DNA from 2 places in the Rahnella sp. P4_A8 genome. Region 1 is predicted to be linked to the other one. Evidence: predicted binding sites of a transcription regulator. Region 1 holds the regulator's gene; the other holds the start of a gene.
What was found. The regulator Fur, encoded in region 1, represses iron uptake genes when iron is present. The targets are predictions, from matches to a motif close to ATAATAATGAGAACNACTATCAA.
Positions count from the first base shown of each region.

Region 2: a site for Fur is predicted at 3,384-3,406, ahead of efeU (iron uptake transporter permease EfeU). Genes of this name have one in related genera too.

Region 1 covers NZ_JBFUHK010000019.1:50,221-60,908, reverse strand. The annotation lists gene glnS (glutamine--tRNA ligase) at 1-430, shown strand, start outside; gene chiP (chitoporin ChiP) at 909-2,279, shown strand; gene chiQ (ChiQ/YbfN family lipoprotein) at 2,293-2,628, shown strand; gene fur (ferric iron uptake transcriptional regulator) at 2,757-3,212, opposite strand; gene fldA (flavodoxin FldA) at 3,525-4,052, opposite strand; gene AC1DUO_RS12335 (methyl-accepting chemotaxis protein) at 4,474-6,138, shown strand; gene ybfE (LexA regulated protein) at 6,215-6,496, opposite strand; gene ybfF (esterase) at 6,758-7,540, opposite strand; gene seqA (replication initiation negative regulator SeqA) at 7,782-8,336, shown strand; gene pgm (phosphoglucomutase (alpha-D-glucose-1,6-bisphosphate-dependent)) at 8,361-10,004, shown strand; gene AC1DUO_RS12310 (PadR family transcriptional regulator) at 10,188-10,688, shown strand, end outside.
Region 2 covers NZ_JBFUHK010000026.1:17,010-24,068, reverse strand. The annotation lists gene efeB (iron uptake transporter deferrochelatase/peroxidase subunit) at 1-1,131, opposite strand, end outside; gene efeO (iron uptake system protein EfeO) at 1,287-2,414, opposite strand; gene efeU (iron uptake transporter permease EfeU) at 2,459-3,310, opposite strand; gene putP (sodium/proline symporter PutP) at 3,558-5,042, opposite strand; gene putA (trifunctional transcriptional regulator/proline dehydrogenase/L-glutamate gamma-semialdehyde dehydrogenase) at 5,553-7,059, shown strand, end outside.

The sequences.
Region 1 (10,688 bases):
TAATGCGTATGTGATCAAAGCAGAACGTATCGAGAAAGACGAGGAAGGGAATATCACCACTATCTTCTGTTCTTACGATATCGACACGCTGAGCAAAGATCCTGCCGATGGCCGCAAGGTGAAAGGCGTGATCCACTGGGTGTCCGCGTCTGAAGGCAAACCGGCTGAGTTCCGCCTGTATGACCGTCTGTTCAGCGTCGCAAACCCGGGCCAGGCGGAAGACTTCCTGACCACCATCAACCCGGATTCCCTGGTGATTTCCCACGGTTTCGTGGAGCCATCACTGGTGGCTGCACAGGCTGAAATCAGCCTGCAGTTTGAGCGTGAAGGTTACTTCTGTGCCGACAACCGCTACTCAAGTGCTGAACATCTGGTGTTTAACCGTACCGTTGGCCTGCGTGATACCTGGGAAAGCAAACCCGTCGCGTAAGCCCTCAGTATGAGGTAATAAAAACGCAGTTCAGGCTGCGTTTTTTTTCGCCTGTTATTCTTGTCAGAGATGCCTTTTGTTTTTCGTCGCGAATTAATGTATTTCCTATGCTTACTTTTAAAACGTTGTGCCACAGCCGTTCATATTGCTGAAACGTTTAAACTGTAAGATGATTTTGTTTAATCGTATGTTTTAATTATATATTATTATAGTCCATTGCTTTAATCCTTTCCTGCATACCTCTGTAATGCTTTTTCATCTTTATGTGCACTTTGTCATATTTCGATAATTAATGATTAATTACTCATTGATAATTCGCGTCGCGAAAAATACTCTTGATGTTGATTTAACCGGTTACGCCTCTGGCGACCGCTTTTTATACCCGTTTGGGTTTTGCTCGTTTTTTTAGTCAACATGAGGAATCTCTATGCACAAGCACCGTAACAGGGGCAGGGGATCGGCTTACCTGAAACCTGCCATGTATTCTCTCGCCGGCACCTTACTGGGTGGCGGAATGATGTTTTCACAAGGGACCAAAGCAGCCGGTTTTATTGATGATTCCACACTGACCGGCGGTGTGTACTACTGGCAGCGTGAACGTGACCGCAAGGACATGGATCCGGCGAGTGACCACTACAAAGACTATACAACCAACCTTTCGCATTCTACCGCTAACCTGAACCTCGATTTTTCTTCCGGCTATGCCTGGGACATGTTTGGTATTGATATCGCAGCCTTTACGGCGATTGAAATGGCCGAGAGCAGCGAGAGCGGCCATCCCAACGAAATCGCCTTTTCTAACAGCAACCGCGCCTACGACGAAGATTACTCCGGGGATAAAAGTGGGGTCAGTCTTTATAAGGCAGCCGGTAAATTCAAATATGGCGGATTCTGGGGGCACGCAGGGTATATTCAGCCTACCGGACAGACGCTGATCGCACCGCACTGGAGCTTTATGCCGGGTACGTATCGCGGTGCGGAAGCCGGTTATAAACACGATTTCGGTGACCCGGGTGAACTGAGTTTCTCCTATATGTGGGCTGATGAATATAAATCGCCGTGGCATCTGGAAATGGATGATTTCCGCCAGAATGACAAGAAAACCGGCGTTTCTTATATTCATTCGCTCGGTGCGAAATATGATTTTAAAAATGACTTCGTACTGGAAGGCGCATTTGGCCAGGCTGAAAGTTATGTCGATCAGTACTTTGCTAAGGCCTCGTACAAAATGGATCTGCTGGGCAATCCGCTGACCACCAGCTATCAGTTCTATGGTGCAGAAGACCGCATCAGTGACAAGAATGATCCGAACAGTCTGTATGACGGTCTGGCATGGTTGCAGGCACTGACCTTTGGCTATACCACCGGGCAGTTTAACTGGCGTCTGGAAGGGACGATGGTGAAAGCGGAAGGGAATCAGGGCTACTTCCTGCAGCGCATGACCCCGACTTATTCTTCCTCAAACGGCCGTCTTGATGTGTGGTGGGACAACCGCTCGGACTTCAACGCCAACGGTGAAAAAGCAGTATATGCCGGCGTGCTTTATGATCTGGCGAAATGGGACCTGCCGGGGTTCGCGGTCGGTGGTTCGTACGTCTATGCGTGGGATGCCAAACCGAGCACCAACGCCGCTTATGACCAGAGCCAGCGTCTGAAAGAAAGCGCATGGAGCCTGGATGCGCTGTACACCATTCAGGAAGGGCGCGCCAAAGGGACGTTGTTCAAACTGCATTACACCCAGTACGACAACCATTCGGACATACCGAGCTGGGGCGGCGGTTACGGCAACATTTTCCAGGATGAAAAAGACGTGAAATTCATCGTTATCGCTCCATTTACTATTTTCTGAGGTCGCTATGTCGATGAATAAATTACTGATGATCATGGTTTCGGCTGTTTTGCTGGCCGGTTGTGCACCCACCGCCGATCAGGCACAAATATCCCAAACGCGGGAAGATTACCGTGCCTGTATCAATACGTCAGAAGGCAATCCGGACAAACTGGCATCCTGCGAGGTGTTACTGAATAAACTGAAACAGGAAAAAGCCCACCAGCAATTTGCAGAACAGGAGACGGTGCGCGTGGTGGATTATCAGCGATGTCTGACGGCGCGTAAAACTGGCGACGGTCAGGCATATGCTGCTGATTGCGGGAAAATCTGGCAGGAAATAAAAACGAACAATTCACCTAAGCCGTGAATCTCAGCAGCGAAACATACCCCGGCTTGCCGGGGTTTTTTATGCCTGCTATCCGGGCTCAATCTGCGTCGATATCAGACATAAAAAAACCGCTTTTCAGCGGTTAATTTAGTCAAAGCCTGTGCAGATTACTGCGCAGGTTTATCGTTGTGCAAAGAGTCATCTTCGCGGCAATCGCCTGCTTCACAGTGGCCGTACAGATACAGGCTGTGGTTGGTGAGCTTGATACCGTGTTTCTTAGCAATCTCACGCTGACGACCTTCAATATATTCGTCACGGAATTCGATCACACGACCGCAATCCAGACAGATCAGGTGGTCGTGGTGATGTTGCTGGGTCAGTTCGAATACGGACTTGCCGCCTTCGAAGTTATGACGGGTGACAATACCGGCGTCGTCAAACTGGTTCAGAACGCGGTAAACCGTCGCCAGGCCAATTTCTTCACCCATATCAATCAGTTGCTTGTAAAGATCTTCCGCACTAACGTGATGACCTTCCGGCGCTTGCAGCACTTCCAGGATTTTGAGGCGCGGAAGCGTGACTTTTAAGCCGGCTTTCTTCAGTGCGGTGTTGTTGTCAGTCATGCGGATTCAGTCCTGTTACTATGTGCTAATCAAGTTGAGGCATGCAGCCTGTGGCATCGGCGGCACAAAATTATTCGTTTAGTCTCTTCGTTTAACGCAATGTGCCAATTCTCGTCAACGACAGCCTGTTAATAAAGATCACAAATTGCCGGTCACATTTGGAATGCAACGACTTGATCAATAGAAAAAACAGAGGAACTCAGTGTACCTTGATACGACCGAAAGTTACAATTTTGTAGCAGTTAAATTGTTAATTTCAGTAATAGTTTGGCCCTTCAATTGTAGAATAAATCCTCAGGGCCAACAGGGTTTTTAGCCAATAATTTCAGAAAGGCTAAGTTCTTCTGTGATCTGTTTCACCCAGGCATCAACACGTTCGCTGGTCAGTTCGGGCTGACGATCTTCGTCAATTGCCAGTCCTATGAAGTGCTTATCATCCGCCAGGCCTTTAGATGCTTCAAAGTGGTAACCTTCGGTAGGCCAATGTCCGACAATCACTGCGCCGCGTGGCTCAATGATATCGCGCACGGTGCCCAGCGCATCGCAGAAATATTCGGCGTAGTCTTCCTGGTCACCGCAACCAAACAGTGCCACCAGCTTACCTTCGAAATCTATCTCTTCCAGCGTTGGGAAAAAGTCGTCCCAGTCACACTGCGCTTCACCGTAATACCAGGTTGGAATGCCGATAAGCAAAATATCGAATTTTTCCAGATCCTCTTTGCTGCTCTTCGCAATGTCATGCACCTCTGCAACATCTTTACCCAATTGCTTCTGGATCATTTTTGCGATGTTTTCGGTGTTACCTGTATCGGATCCAAAGAAGATACCTACAACGGCCATAAGATTACCTAACCTCTTGTTCTCAATGAAGTGCTCTGCAACGCAGGCAATAATAATGCAGATGATAGCAAACTCGTGCGGCGGAGAATATGCTTCTGCTCGCCTTCTTAACTGGGAAATAAGTTTATCGGGCAATATTTTTAAGTGTTATCGCCTTTGTGTGCTTTCACCTGCGGCGAATTAACCTCAGGGTTAATGAGGTCAAAAGCAAGTTTGAGAAATAAGTCGTCACAATACTAAATTTCGAGAACATTCCGCCGATAGATGATTCGGGAGCAATCTCAACATAATAAAGAAATCGATGCCCGGAGAGGTGTTCAAACATGTCCTGGGGCACTTGCCTGCTGGTTACCTGTCTTGATTCTCCGCATCCCCGTCAATCCTCAGGCCAGAAACAGACATGTTTCGAGAGAGGCATATCGTGCAGTTTTTAAAAAATATCACCATCAGGGCCGCTTTATTAACCATTCTTGGCATCTTTTGCGTCATGTGGGCAGGTGTTTCCCTTTACACCGTCACCTCACTGGACACACTGACCCAAAATACCAAAAATAGTACCGAGCTGGTCAACAATATGGCGCTGATCAATAAAGGAAATGATCAGTATTTTCGTACCGTGACGCGCCTGAGCCGCGCCGTGGCACAGCTTCAGGCCGATCCGTCAAAAGGTCCGGAAATTTTTGATACCGCCAAACAATCACTCAGCGGGCTGACGCAGGCACTGGCCAGTTTTAAAGCGGCACCGCATCCGGGGCTGGAAGATTCCTCCGTGCAGGAATTGATCACCAGTTGGGAAAATCTGATCACGCAGGGCGTCACGCCATTGTTCGACGCAGCCCGCAGCAAAAATACGGAGTCCTATAACCAGCTAGCCAATTCCACCGTACCTGCACTGAGCCGCAGCTTTGGCTCATCGATGGAGAAAGTCAGCGGTCAGATCGCTGTCGATTTTGATGCGGCACAACGGCAATCCACCCATCTGACGTCATTTAGCAAAGTGATTCTGCTGACGGCATTTGGTATCGGGCTGGTGATTTTATTGCTGACTGACCGTTATCTGGTGATGGCGCTGGTGAAGCCGCTGGATAAAATCCGCGGTCACTTCGCGGTGATCGCCAGCGGCGATCTGACGTTTTATCTGGAAGAATTCGGTAAAAACTGCGCCGGTAAGCTGATTCCGTTGCTGAACGAGATGCAGTTGAGCCTGGTCAATACCGTTCAGACCATCCGCAACTGCACCAATCACATCTATCAGGGCGCGTCAGAAATTTCAGCCGGGAACAACGATTTGTCTTCCCGTACGGAAGAACAGGCGTCGGCGCTGGAAGAAACCGCTGCCAGCATGGAAGAACTGACGGCTACCGTTAAACACAATGCCGATAACGCGCATCACGCCAGCCAGCTGGTGATGGAGGCTTCCACCACCGCGCAGAAGGGCGGCAACATCGTGGCAGACGTGGTCAGCACCATGAAAGATATCTCCGGCAGCTCGAAGAAAATTGCTGAAATCACTTCTGTGATTAACAGCATCGCTTTCCAGACCAACATTCTGGCGCTGAATGCTGCCGTCGAAGCGGCACGTGCGGGCGAGCAGGGGCGCGGTTTTGCAGTGGTTGCCAGCGAAGTGCGCAATCTTGCACAACGCAGTGCGCAGGCGGCGAAAGAAATCGAGCAGCTCATCAGCGAATCGGTTTCCCGCGTCGACAGCGGTTCGAAATTGGTTGAAAACGCCGGTCAGACGATGAATGAAGTGGTGCGCTCAATTACGCATGTCACTGACATCATGGCGGAAATCGCCTCTGCATCCGATGAGCAAAGCAAAGGAATCAGTCAGGTGGCGGTTGCCGTCACAGAAATGGACAGCGTCACACAGCAGAACGCCGCGCTGGTAGAACAGGCGTCGCAGGCTGCAGTATCACTGGAAGAGCAGGCTTCATTGCTGAACAATGCCGTTGCTACGTTCAAACTTAAAGATAGCGTGACGAGCGTCGGTTCACGTCCGGGGAAGTCAATTTCCGCACCGTTATTGCGTCCGGATACCAGCATGCTTTCGGCGAAAAGTGCTGAAAACTGGGAAACGTTCTGAGCAGGAAGACGTGAATTAATATGGAATAAGTAAGAAAAAACAAACGGGTAGCCTGAGAGGGTTACCCGCTTTTCAATCAGCCTTCATGACCGTTAAGATGCGACAGCAGCATCTCTTCAATCAATTCGCTACGACTGATATTGCGTTCTTCTGCCAGCTTATTGAGCATATCAACAGCATCGGCATTCATTTTCAGCTCCACACGACGCAGGCCGCTCGCTTTATCGCGGCGTAACTGGTTGCGCTTATTGATCCTGAGCTGTTCATCACGGGATAGCGGATTTGTTTTTGGACGCCCCGGACGACGGTCATCTGCGAACAGATCAATCGTCGTGCGATCCAGTTGTTCTTTTGCCATAGGTAGCGGTACAACCAGGGAAGTTTTTACATCGGAAAACCGCAAGCCGGTTCCTGACGAGCGTTTCACACATTTCGGGCTAAGAAACCCTGACCCAATTCACCTCCCGCGACTCACTGTGAGTAAACGGGGCGGCAAAATTATAGCGCGCAATCATACACTGGCGCACCAGGGGTTCACAACGCCTGATTACCCTGATTTCATGATAACTTCTTAAGTTGTGCAGACTTTTTGCACAATTTATCCCCAGGATGTTAAACCTCAGGCCGCATCGATGAAACGGTGCACCGCGCGCAGTACTGCATCGGGTTTTTCCGCGTGCACCCAATGACCGGCTCCCGCCACCACATGCGCTTTGGCCTGCGGAAATTGTCGGGCAATCGCGTCGCGATATTCATCCTGCACATACGGCGATAGCCCGCCACGGATAAACAGCGCCGGGTGATCCCACGGAGGCACGTCTTCCCAGCCGGTAATAGTTTCGTATTCACTGAGCAGCACCGGCACGTTAAAGCGCCATTCTCCCTGCTGGAATGATTTGAGCAGGAACTGGATCACGCCGTCTTCCTTTATATACGTGCGCATACATTCGGTAGCGGAGGTACGGTCGCGGAGTCCTGCCTCGGTCACGGCATTAATCGCCGCAAAAATCTCATCATGGCGACGCACGTGATAATCCACCGGCGCGACATCAATGGCGATCAACTTTTCGATACGGTCGGGGATCAGTGCCGTCAACGCCATCGCCGCTTTCCCACCCATTGAATGGCCGATCACAATGACTTTTTGGAAACCAACAGCATCCAGCGTTTCCACTAAATCCTGCGCCATGGTGGCGTAAGACATTTCATCAGAACGTCCTGACTGGCCGTGATTACGCAAATCCACCTGTAACACGTTATGCTGTTGTCTCAGGTCCCGGGCCAGAATGCCCAGATTATCAAGGGTGCCGAACAATCCGTGGATGAGCAAAACCGGCAGTGCAGTGCTGCCAGCGACTTCAGATTCTTGCAGGCGATAATGTAATTTCATAGAGAAGTTCATACAGATAAACAATCTCATTAGGTTATCATGACTTGCGGATAATTTTTTAAAACAGAAAGTTTCTGCCAGATGCCTGAGCGGGATTTGACTACCAGGAGCAGAACGGGCCGGAGCCTGCATGCAGCAAAATCGGGAAGTTGTCTGGATTTTACTTCGCGGCGCAATTCCTCTGTTTGTTACTGCGTAGAAATTTGTATAATCCTTTCGAATGAATTAAGTAGAAAAACAGTACTGGATAAAGATGAAAACTATTGAGGTTGACGAAGAACTCTACCGCTACATTGCCAGCCACACGCAAGCAATCGGTGAAAGTGCGTCTGATATTTTACGCCGTATGTTGAAGTTTACTGCCGGTCAGACCGCTCCTGCCGTACCAGTGACCACTTCTGTTATCGCCGGAACTGTCGCGCAGGAAAAACCTGCCGCCGCCGCCGCACCGACGTCGCGTGATAAAGTCCGCGCCGTTCGTGAACTGTTGCTGTCCGACGAATACGCAGAACAGACTAAAGCGGTTAACCGTTTTATGCTGATCCTCTCGACCTTGTATACCCTGAACCCTAAAGAATTTGCGACGGCGACCGACTCTCTGACCGGGCGCACGCGGACTTACTTTGCCGGTGACCAGCAAACCTTGCTGCAAAACGGCATTCATACCAAGCCTAAACACGTTCCCGGAACGCCGTATTGGGTTATTACGAATACCAACACAGGTCGCAAACGCAGCATGATTGAACACATCATGCAGCTCATGCAGTTCCCGACGGAACTGACTGACAAAGTTTGCGGCACCCTTTAATTTCAGCGTAAGGGAGAAGCGCCAGTGGCTAATCACCCCCGTGCAGGGCAACCTGCTCAGCAAAGCGATTTGATCAATGTGGCGCAGTTAACGTCACAGTACTACGTTCTGCAACCGGATCCGGCAAACACGGCGCATGCTGTGAAATTCGGCACGTCCGGCCATCGCGGTAGCGCGTTGCGTCACAGCTTTAATGAAGCGCATATTCTGGCGATTGCTCAGGCGATTGCCGAAGTGCGTAAAGAGCAGGGCACCACCGGGCCATGCTACGTGGGTAAAGACACGCACGCGTTGTCTGAACCGGCGTTTATTTCCGTGCTGGAAGTGCTGACCGCCAATGGCGTTGATGTCATTGTTCAGGAAAACAACGGGTTTACGCCGACACCGGCTGTGTCTCACGCCATTCTGACGCATAACCGTAACGGCGGCGCGCTGGCGGATGGCATCGTCATCACGCCTTCGCACAACCCACCGGAAGATGGCGGCATCAAATATAACCCGACCAACGGCGGTCCGGCGGATACCAACCTGACCTCCGTGATTGAGAAACGTGCTAACGCATTGCTGGCCGCGAAACTGACAGGTGTGAAACGTCAGTCTCTGGATCTGGCGTGGAAAAGTGGTCATCTGGCAGCGAAAGATTTGGTTCAGCCGTTTATCGAAGGGCTGACCGACATCGTTGATATGGCTGCGATTCAGAAAGCGGGTCTGAAACTGGGTGTGGATCCCCTCGGTGGTTCCGGTATCGAATACTGGAAACGCATCGCGGAGCATTACAAACTGGATCTGACGCTGGTGAACGATGAAGTCGATCAGACTTTCCGTTTCATGCATCTCGACCACGACGGCGTGATCCGTATGGACTGCTCGTCCGAATCCGCAATGGCGGGTCTGCTGGCGCTGCGTGATAAATTCGATCTGGCCTTTGCTAATGATCCTGACTATGACCGTCACGGTATCGTGACGCCTGCGGGTCTGATGAACCCGAACCATTATCTGGCGGTGGCGATTCAGTATCTGTTCCAGCACCGTCCGCAGTGGGGCAAAGACGTTGCCGTCGGTAAAACGCTGGTCTCAAGTGCGATGATCGACCGCGTGGTGGAAGATTTGGGCCGTAAACTGGTGGAAGTGCCGGTTGGTTTCAAATGGTTCGTTGATGGTTTGTTTGACGGCAGCTTCGGTTTTGGTGGCGAAGAAAGTGCAGGGGCTTCTTTCCTGCGTTTCGACGGCACGCCGTGGTCTACCGACAAAGACGGCATCATCATGTGCCTGCTGGCGGCGGAAATTACTGCCGTTACCGGTAAGAACCCGCAGGAACATTACAATGAGCTGGCTGCCCGCTTTGGCGCACCAAGCTACAACCGTATTCAGGCACCTGCGACTCATGCGCAGAAAGCCGCGTTGTCTAAACTTTCTCCTGAACAGGTGAAAGCCGACACGCTGGCCGGTGACCCGATCACCGCCCGTCTGACCAACGCACCGGGCAACGGCGCGTCCATCGGCGGCCTGAAAGTGATGACCAAAAACGGCTGGTTCGCGGCCCGTCCGTCCGGTACAGAAGAAGCTTACAAGATTTATTGTGAAAGCTTCCTCGGTGCTGAACACCGTGAGCAAATCGAGAAAGAAGCGGTAGAAATCGTCAGCAAAGTGCTTGCCGACGCTAAATAAGCCGTTCTCTGCTTCTCATCAAAGGCGCTGATTATTCAGCGCTTTTTTTTTGTCCATTTTTTGCCGGAAGTTCAGACATCAAAAAGAGTTATCTAAATGCATTTTTCGGCTTGCCAGTTTCTGAAAACCGATCTAGTTTAGATATATCGAAATGATTCGATATATCTAAATGGGACATAAATTATGTTTAGCAAAATGTTTGAAGGCCGCCATCGCGGTCACGGTAGCCGGGAAGAAGGGCATCGCGGCCATTGCCGTCATGAATCAGAACGCAGTGATCACAGTGAGCGTCACATGTTACGCCGTGATGGTCGTCATCGTGGGGAAGACAGGGGTGAGGAAGGGCGTGAACATCGCGGGCGTGGCGATGGTCGTCGGGGTGGTCGTGGCGAGCGCGGTGTACATCGTCTGTTCGAACACGGTGATTTACGCCGCGTCCTGCTGGCGCTGGTGGCGAAAAAACCGAGCCATGGTTATGAGTTGATCAAAGCGATTGAAGAGGCATCGTCAGGTCTTTACGTACCAAGCCCTGGCGTGATTTATCCGACGCTGACGCTGCTGGAAGAGCAGGATTTCCTCGAGCCTGTCGCCACCGGTAATGGCCGGAAAAGTTATCAGATCACCGAAGCCGGTAAAGTGGAACTGGCGCAACATCAGGCGGTGGTTGATGTGATTTTTGCCCGT
Region 2 (7,059 bases), on a different contig from region 1:
GACAAAAATCAGCCCCATTTCCAGTTGCCCGGAATGGGTCACGCCAAGCGAATAGCTGTAGCCACGGCGCAGCATCAGGTTTTCATCGGTGGCTTTGGTACGCGGATTCGCCAGACGGATATGCGAATCAAGGCGGATGGTCTTACCTTCCGGGTCTTTTTCGTAATCCGGCACATCGTGCTCTTTTTCCATCCCCAAAGGTGCGCCGGTGGCTTTGTTACGCCCGAAAATAGACTGCTGCTCCTGCAACGGCGTGCGGTCCCAGGATTCCACCTTGAACGGGATCAGACGTGTGGCCTGATAACTGCCGCCAAGCGTCCACGCCGGTTCGCCCTGACCGGCGGTGACCCAGACGGTTTTATCCATCAGTGGTGTGTCTTTCGAGTCAGGATTCGCCGTGCCGTCTTTAAAGCCCAGCAGGTTAATCGGCGTTTCTTTGCCCTGACTGCGCGCTGCGTGGGACGAAATAAAGCCGTCACGACGCCAGCGCACACTGAGTAAATCCGGTGTGTACTTGATGATGTCACGCAACGCATGCACCACCGTATCGTTGTTGTTGGCACAGATTTGCAGTGACAGGTCACCGTGACAGAGTGTGGCATCCAGTGAATCATTCGGGAAACGCGTCATGCGCTGCAATTTCAGCGGCTTATGCGGCGCTAATCCAAAGCGTTCATCGAACAGGGAATCCCCCACCGACAGCGTCATGGTCAGGTTATCCGGGTAGATTTCTGCCCCCATCACGCCGGAATCCATCGGCGGGAATTTCGGATCCATTGAAGGTGCGGTGCCACCCTTGGTCAGGAAGGCAAACCGTGAATCAAGGAGACGGAAAAGACGCTCCAGATCGGCTTTGTTGGTGGCCAGCACGTCAAAGGAAACCAGCATCATCGACGCCTGTTGTGGCGTTAAAATCCCTGCCTGATGCTCGCCGTAATAAGGTTGCCTGCCCCAGCGTTCGTCCGGGGAAACCGTGCCTGGCGTGTACTTTTTTTTTGCGCCGGGTGTTTTCTCAGCCTGCGCCGTGGCAGCGCCGCCCAGGGCAAATGCCCCGCCTAACAATCCCACACCTTTCAGTAAACTACGGCGGGAAGAAGAAACGTCGTTCTGATTATCGTTTTTGTGACTCATTGCTATGCCTCGTTATAACGCTCCTCCCCCTGCGAAGGGGGAGGTTGGGAGGGGGTTTTAATGATAAAACAGGGGGTTATGCATACTTCGGCTGCTGGATTTTTCTTTAATACCCCACCCCACCCTCCCCTTCGCAGGGGAGGGTGCTAAGGAGTTTAATCTAAACCAAGCACACCGCGCAGTTTGGACAAGTCTTCTGCCAGCGTGGTGATCGGCCCTTTCATTGCGTTACGGTCTGCATCAGACAGTTTTTCATAATTCTCGTAACCGTCTTTGGTTTTGTATTTATCCAGCAGCGCATCGACGGTTTTGAAGTTAGCGTCGATTTTATCCAGCAACGGTTTATCGGCTTTGACCAGTAACGGACGCAGCAGATTGACGATTTTTTGTGCGCCATCAAGGTTGGCACGGAAATCCCACAGGTCAGTGCGGCTGTAACGGTCTTCTTCGCCGCTGATTTTACTGGCGGCCACTTCTTCAATCAGGCCCGCCGCGCCGCCGACCACTTTGCTAGGCGGGAAAGTCAGGTCTGCGATACGTTTTTGCAAATCAACGGTATCGGTATAAAGCTTGTCAGCAAAGGGTTCGGTGCCTTTGGTGGTTTTGTCCGCGAAGAGAATTTTCTCCAGACGGTGGAAACCGGTGAAGTTAGGATCTTCGGCTTTTTTCTCGAAATCATCTTCACGGGCGTCGATGCTGCCGTCCAGATCAGAGAACAGTTCGGCAATCGGTTCGATGCGCTCATAGTAAACACGGGTTGACGCGTAAAGGGATTGTGCTTTCGCCAGATCACCCTTCTTCACTGCGTCGGTAAAGGCTTTGGTATGCGCCACCAGTTCAGCGACCTGCTGCGTCACATAGACTTTGTATTCCGCAATCGGGCCAACCAGCGCCATGGCGTCAGGCTTACCGGAAGCGGCTGTCCCCTCGGCGGTGACAGTCAGTTTGCCTTTCGGATTGCTCAGCAAGCCACAGGTCATGTCGTATTCGCCCGGTTCAAGGTTAGCCGTCATTTTTTGCGTGAAACCCGGTGCCACGTTTTCACGTTCTTCCACCACCATCACGCCTTTCAAAATTTCCCATTCCAGGTTTTTCTGACTGTTGTTATGGATAACAAACTGGGTTTTACCGGCGGGCACGGTCAGCGCCATCGGTTCACATTGTTTGTCGTTAACAGCAATTTTGACCTGACGAACATCAGCAGCCAGCACGTTGGCGCTCAGCGCAAAAGCCGGCAGGGATAACAGTGCAATCTGTAAAGCTTTACGGCGAAAATGTGTCATGTACAACTCCGTGACAAAGGCAAGATGATGGAAAGGTTTAAGGATCAACGTCGTGTTTTTTGCCCGGCAGAGGCCGGCGCGGCCACAGGCGATTTACCTTGTGGCATAAAGAACAGGAACAGCGCAGGGATCAGATACAGGAAGTACACCGCGACCTCACTGACCGTCGGGGCTTCCTGATAGCCAAACATCCCTTCCAGCAACGTGCCGAATAAAGAGTGCGTGGATAATGTGCCGCTCAGATCAAAAGCAATATCCTGCATACGGTTCCACAATCCGGCTTCGTGGAAAGCGCGAATAGCCCCCGCAGCCAGCCCGGCGGCGACAAACAGAATGAACAGGCTGGTCCATTTGAAGAACTTCGCCAGATGCAGCTTCACCCCGCCGTAATAAATCAGGAAACCCAACACGATGGCCGCGCCAAGCCCGAGCACTGCGCCGATCGGCGCTTCGATGCCGACGTCCTGCTGGAAGGCCGCCAGCAGGAAAAACACCGATTCCAGACCTTCACGCGCTACCGCAAAAAACACCATCGCGACCAGTGCCCAGCCCTGACCGCGGCCGGAATTCAGCGCATGATCAATCGCCCCTTCCAGATGCACTTTGATAGAACGCGACACTTTGCGCATCCAGAACACCATATAAGTCAGGATGCACACCGCAACGACGGCGACGATACCTTCAAACAGCTCCTGCTGTTTTTGTGGAAACTCACCGGTCGTGGCATTGATGAAAAGACCGAGCGCCAGACAGAGTGCGGCAGCGATGAAAACGCCAATCCAGACCACACCGAGCCACTGCCCGCGTTGCGTCCGTTTGAGATAGCTGGCAATCAGGCTGACGATCAGTGCAGCTTCCAGCCCTTCGCGAAACATAATGAGAAACGGAACGAACATGACGAGCTCCCGAGCCCTGAATTCTGACGAACAACAGAATGTGTAAGGTCTCTGTAAAGAAAAGTAAAAAGAAACGATAGTGATTATCATTCTTGCCAAAAGAAATACAAGAGGTAACCGATCCTTTTTTTGAAGCGTGATCGGTAAATAGACAGGAAAAATCAGGTCAGGGGGTTTATCTGGCGGAAAATGCTGAAAACCGGGGGCTGAATGCCCCCGGTCTGAGTGTCATAAAAGTAAAAAACCGTTAAATAGTATTATATTCCGCTTCCGCAACAGTGAAGCGCTGTTCCACGGCGGCGGAAGGTTTACGCCCCGCCAGGCTGACAATCCAGATAGCCAGTGACGCGAAAATAAAGCCGGGAATGATTTCATACAGTTCGGCCCAGCCGTATTGTTTCCACAGGATCACTGTCACGGCACCGACGATCATGCCTGCCAGTGCACCGTTACGCGTCATACGTTTCCACATCACGGAAATCAGGATCACCGGTCCGAATGCTGCGCCAAAACCGGCCCATGCATAACTGACTAAACCGAGAACACGGTTTTCCGGATTGGCGGCCAGCGCAATCGCGACCAGCGCCACAACCAGCACCATCGCACGCCCTACCCACACCAGTTCGCGCTGGCTTGCGCCTTTGCGCAGGAAAGCTTTATACAAATCTTCGGTAATGGCGCTTGAACACACCAGCAACTGACAGCTCAGGGTACTCATCACCGCCGCCAGAATAGCGGACAGCAAAATACCGGCAATCCAGGGATTAAACAGAATTTTCGTCAGCTCGATGAACACGCGCTCACCGTTTTGCGTCACGTTGCCCGCTTCGCCCGGATTATTGCTGAAGTACGCAATCCCGAAGAATCCTACGGCGATGGTGCCCGCCAGACACAAAATCATCCATGTCATGCTGATACGGCGCGCGCTGCGGATAGTTCGGTGAGAATCAGCCGCCATGAAGCGCGCCAGAATATGCGGCTGACCAAAATAGCCCAGCCCCCAGCCCAGCAATGACAAAATCGCCACCAGATTCATGCCCTTGAACATATCGGTGTATTCAGGGTTTTTGGCATTGATTACCATCATCGAGGTATCAATACCGCCCACTGCGAGGATGACGATAACCGGTGTCAGGATCAGCGCGAAAATCATCAGGCTGGCCTGCACGGTATCAGTCCAGCTGACTGCCAGAAAACCGCCGATAAAGGTATAAATGATGGTCGCCGCTGCACCAGCCCAAAGTGCAGTCTGGTACGTCATGCCGAAGGTGCTTTCAAACAGACGCGCACCGGCCACGATGCCGGAGGCACAATAAATGGTGAAGAACACCAAAATCACAATCGCGGAGATAATGCGCAGCAGCTTGCTGGAATCTTCAAAACGATGGGTAAAGTAATCCGGCAGTGTCAGCGCATTATTGTTGGCTTCAGTGTGCACACGCAGCCGTCCTGCCACCAGTTTCCAGTTCAGGTACGCGCCGATGGTCAGGCCAATGGCGATCCAGCTTTCCGAAATCCCGGAAATAAAAATCGCCCCCGGTAATCCCATTRACAGCCAGCCGCTCATGTCAGAAGCACCGGCTGAAAGCGCCGTCACCACGCTGCCTAAACTGCGTCCGCCCAGAATATAATCATCAAAGTTTTTGGTTCGTAGATACGCGATGAGCCCAATAAAAATCATCCCGAAAATATAAACACAAAACGTCACCAGCATCGGTGTGTTCATTGTCATTCCATTCTCCACTTCTTATTTTTTGCGATGTTGTCCGGCAGCTGTCTGTCCTGAAGCACTCCACCAGAAGTGCCGCTAAAAACCTGCCGGGGCGAGATGATGGCTGAAACCCTGTAAGGTTGCAGCAAGACTCTCCATATTTTTTACGTAGTCACTGACTCTGTGTGGTTTTTGTTCAAAATTACTGTCGGGCCGGATACTGGTTTAGCCTGATCCACTTTTCAATATTTTTAACATTTCAAATACACAAAATTCACCCTCCATCACAGTTATCCGCAATACCGGTTGTACTTTGCACTGACAAAAGTTGCACCTGATGCAACCTTTGACATTCTCCTCAGGTGAATGCAGGCAAGATCCATGCCGTTATTTTATTGTTAAAAATGCCAGACAAATCACAACAGGCATACTTCATGCATTAACAGGGTTGCACAAGGTTGCAACATAGAAGATATTGCTCAGCATAAAATAACGAATTCACCTGAAATTTTTTATATGGAGTGTTTGCGCATGGGTATGACGACGATGGGCGTGAAGCTGGATGAAGGTACACGCGACAGGCTTAAAGAAGCGGCTCACAAAATTGACCGCACGCCGCACTGGCTGATCAAACAAGCGATATTTTCCTATCTGGAACGACTGGAAAATGGCGATACGCTGCCGGAAATTCCGGCGCTGAATGGCGCTGCGCCTGAAGGTATGGAAGATGTCGCTGTGCAACTGGTTCAGGAAGCCCATCAGCCGTTCCTTGATTTCGCCGAGCAGATCCTGCCACAGTCAGTCAGCCGTTCTGCCATCACTGCCGCCTATCGCCGCCCTGAACCTGAAGCCGTGTCGATGCTGCTTGAACAGGCGCGTTTGCCTGCCCCGCTCAATGATGCTGCGCTGAAACTGGCTGCTGACATTGCCACCAGACTCAGGAACCAAAAGAGTGCAAACGGCCGCGCCGGTATGGTGCAAAGCCTGCTGCAGGAGTTCTCTCTGTCTTCTCAGGAAGGCGTGGCGCTGATGTGTCTGGCGGAAGCGCTGCTGCGTATTCCCGACAAACCAACCCGCGATGCGTTAATCCGCGACAAAATCAGCAACGGTAACTGGCATTCGCATCTGGGCCGCAGCCCGTCGCTGTTCGTTAACGCCGCGACCTGGGGTTTGCTGTTCACCGGCAAGCTGGTGGCGACGCATAATGAAGCCAGCCTGTCAAAATCGCTGAACCGCATTATCGGCAAAAGCGGCGAACCGCTAATCCGCAAAGGTGTGGACATGGCAATGCGCCTGATGGGAGAGCAATTCGTGACCGGCGAAACCATCGCCGAAGCGCTGGCCAATGCCCGCAAACATGAAGAAAAAGGCTTCCGCTATTCCTACGACATGCTGGGTGAAGCCGCGCTCACCGCGAAAGACGCGCAGGCCTATTTGCAGTCCTATCAGCAGGCGATCAATGCCATCGGCAAAGCCTCCAATGGTCGCGGCATTTATGAAGGCCCCGGCATTTCCATCAAGCTTTCCGCCCTGCATCCGCGTTACAGCCGTGCGCAATATGAACGTGTAATGGAAGAGTTGTATCCGCGCCTGCTTTCACTGACCTTGCTGGCACGCAGTTACGACATCGGTATCAACATCGATGCCGAAGAAGCTGACCGCCTGGAAATCTCTCTTGATTTGCTGGAAAAACTCTGCTTCGAACCCGAACTGGCGGGCTGGAACGGCATCGGCTTCGTGATTCAGGCGTATCAGAAACGCTGCCCGATGGTGATTGATTACCTGACCAGTCTGGCACAGCGCAGCCGCCGCCGTCTGATGGTCCGTCTGGTGAAAGGTGCGTACTGGGACAGCGAAATTAAGCGCGCACAAATGGACGGTCTGGAAGATTATCCGGTTTATACCCGCAAGGTTTACACCGATGTCTCCTATCTGGCCTGCGCCCGTAAACTGCTGGCCGTGCCGAACCTGATTTATCCGCAGTTCGCGACGCATAACGCCCACACCGTGGCGGCGATTTATCAACTGGCCGGTAATA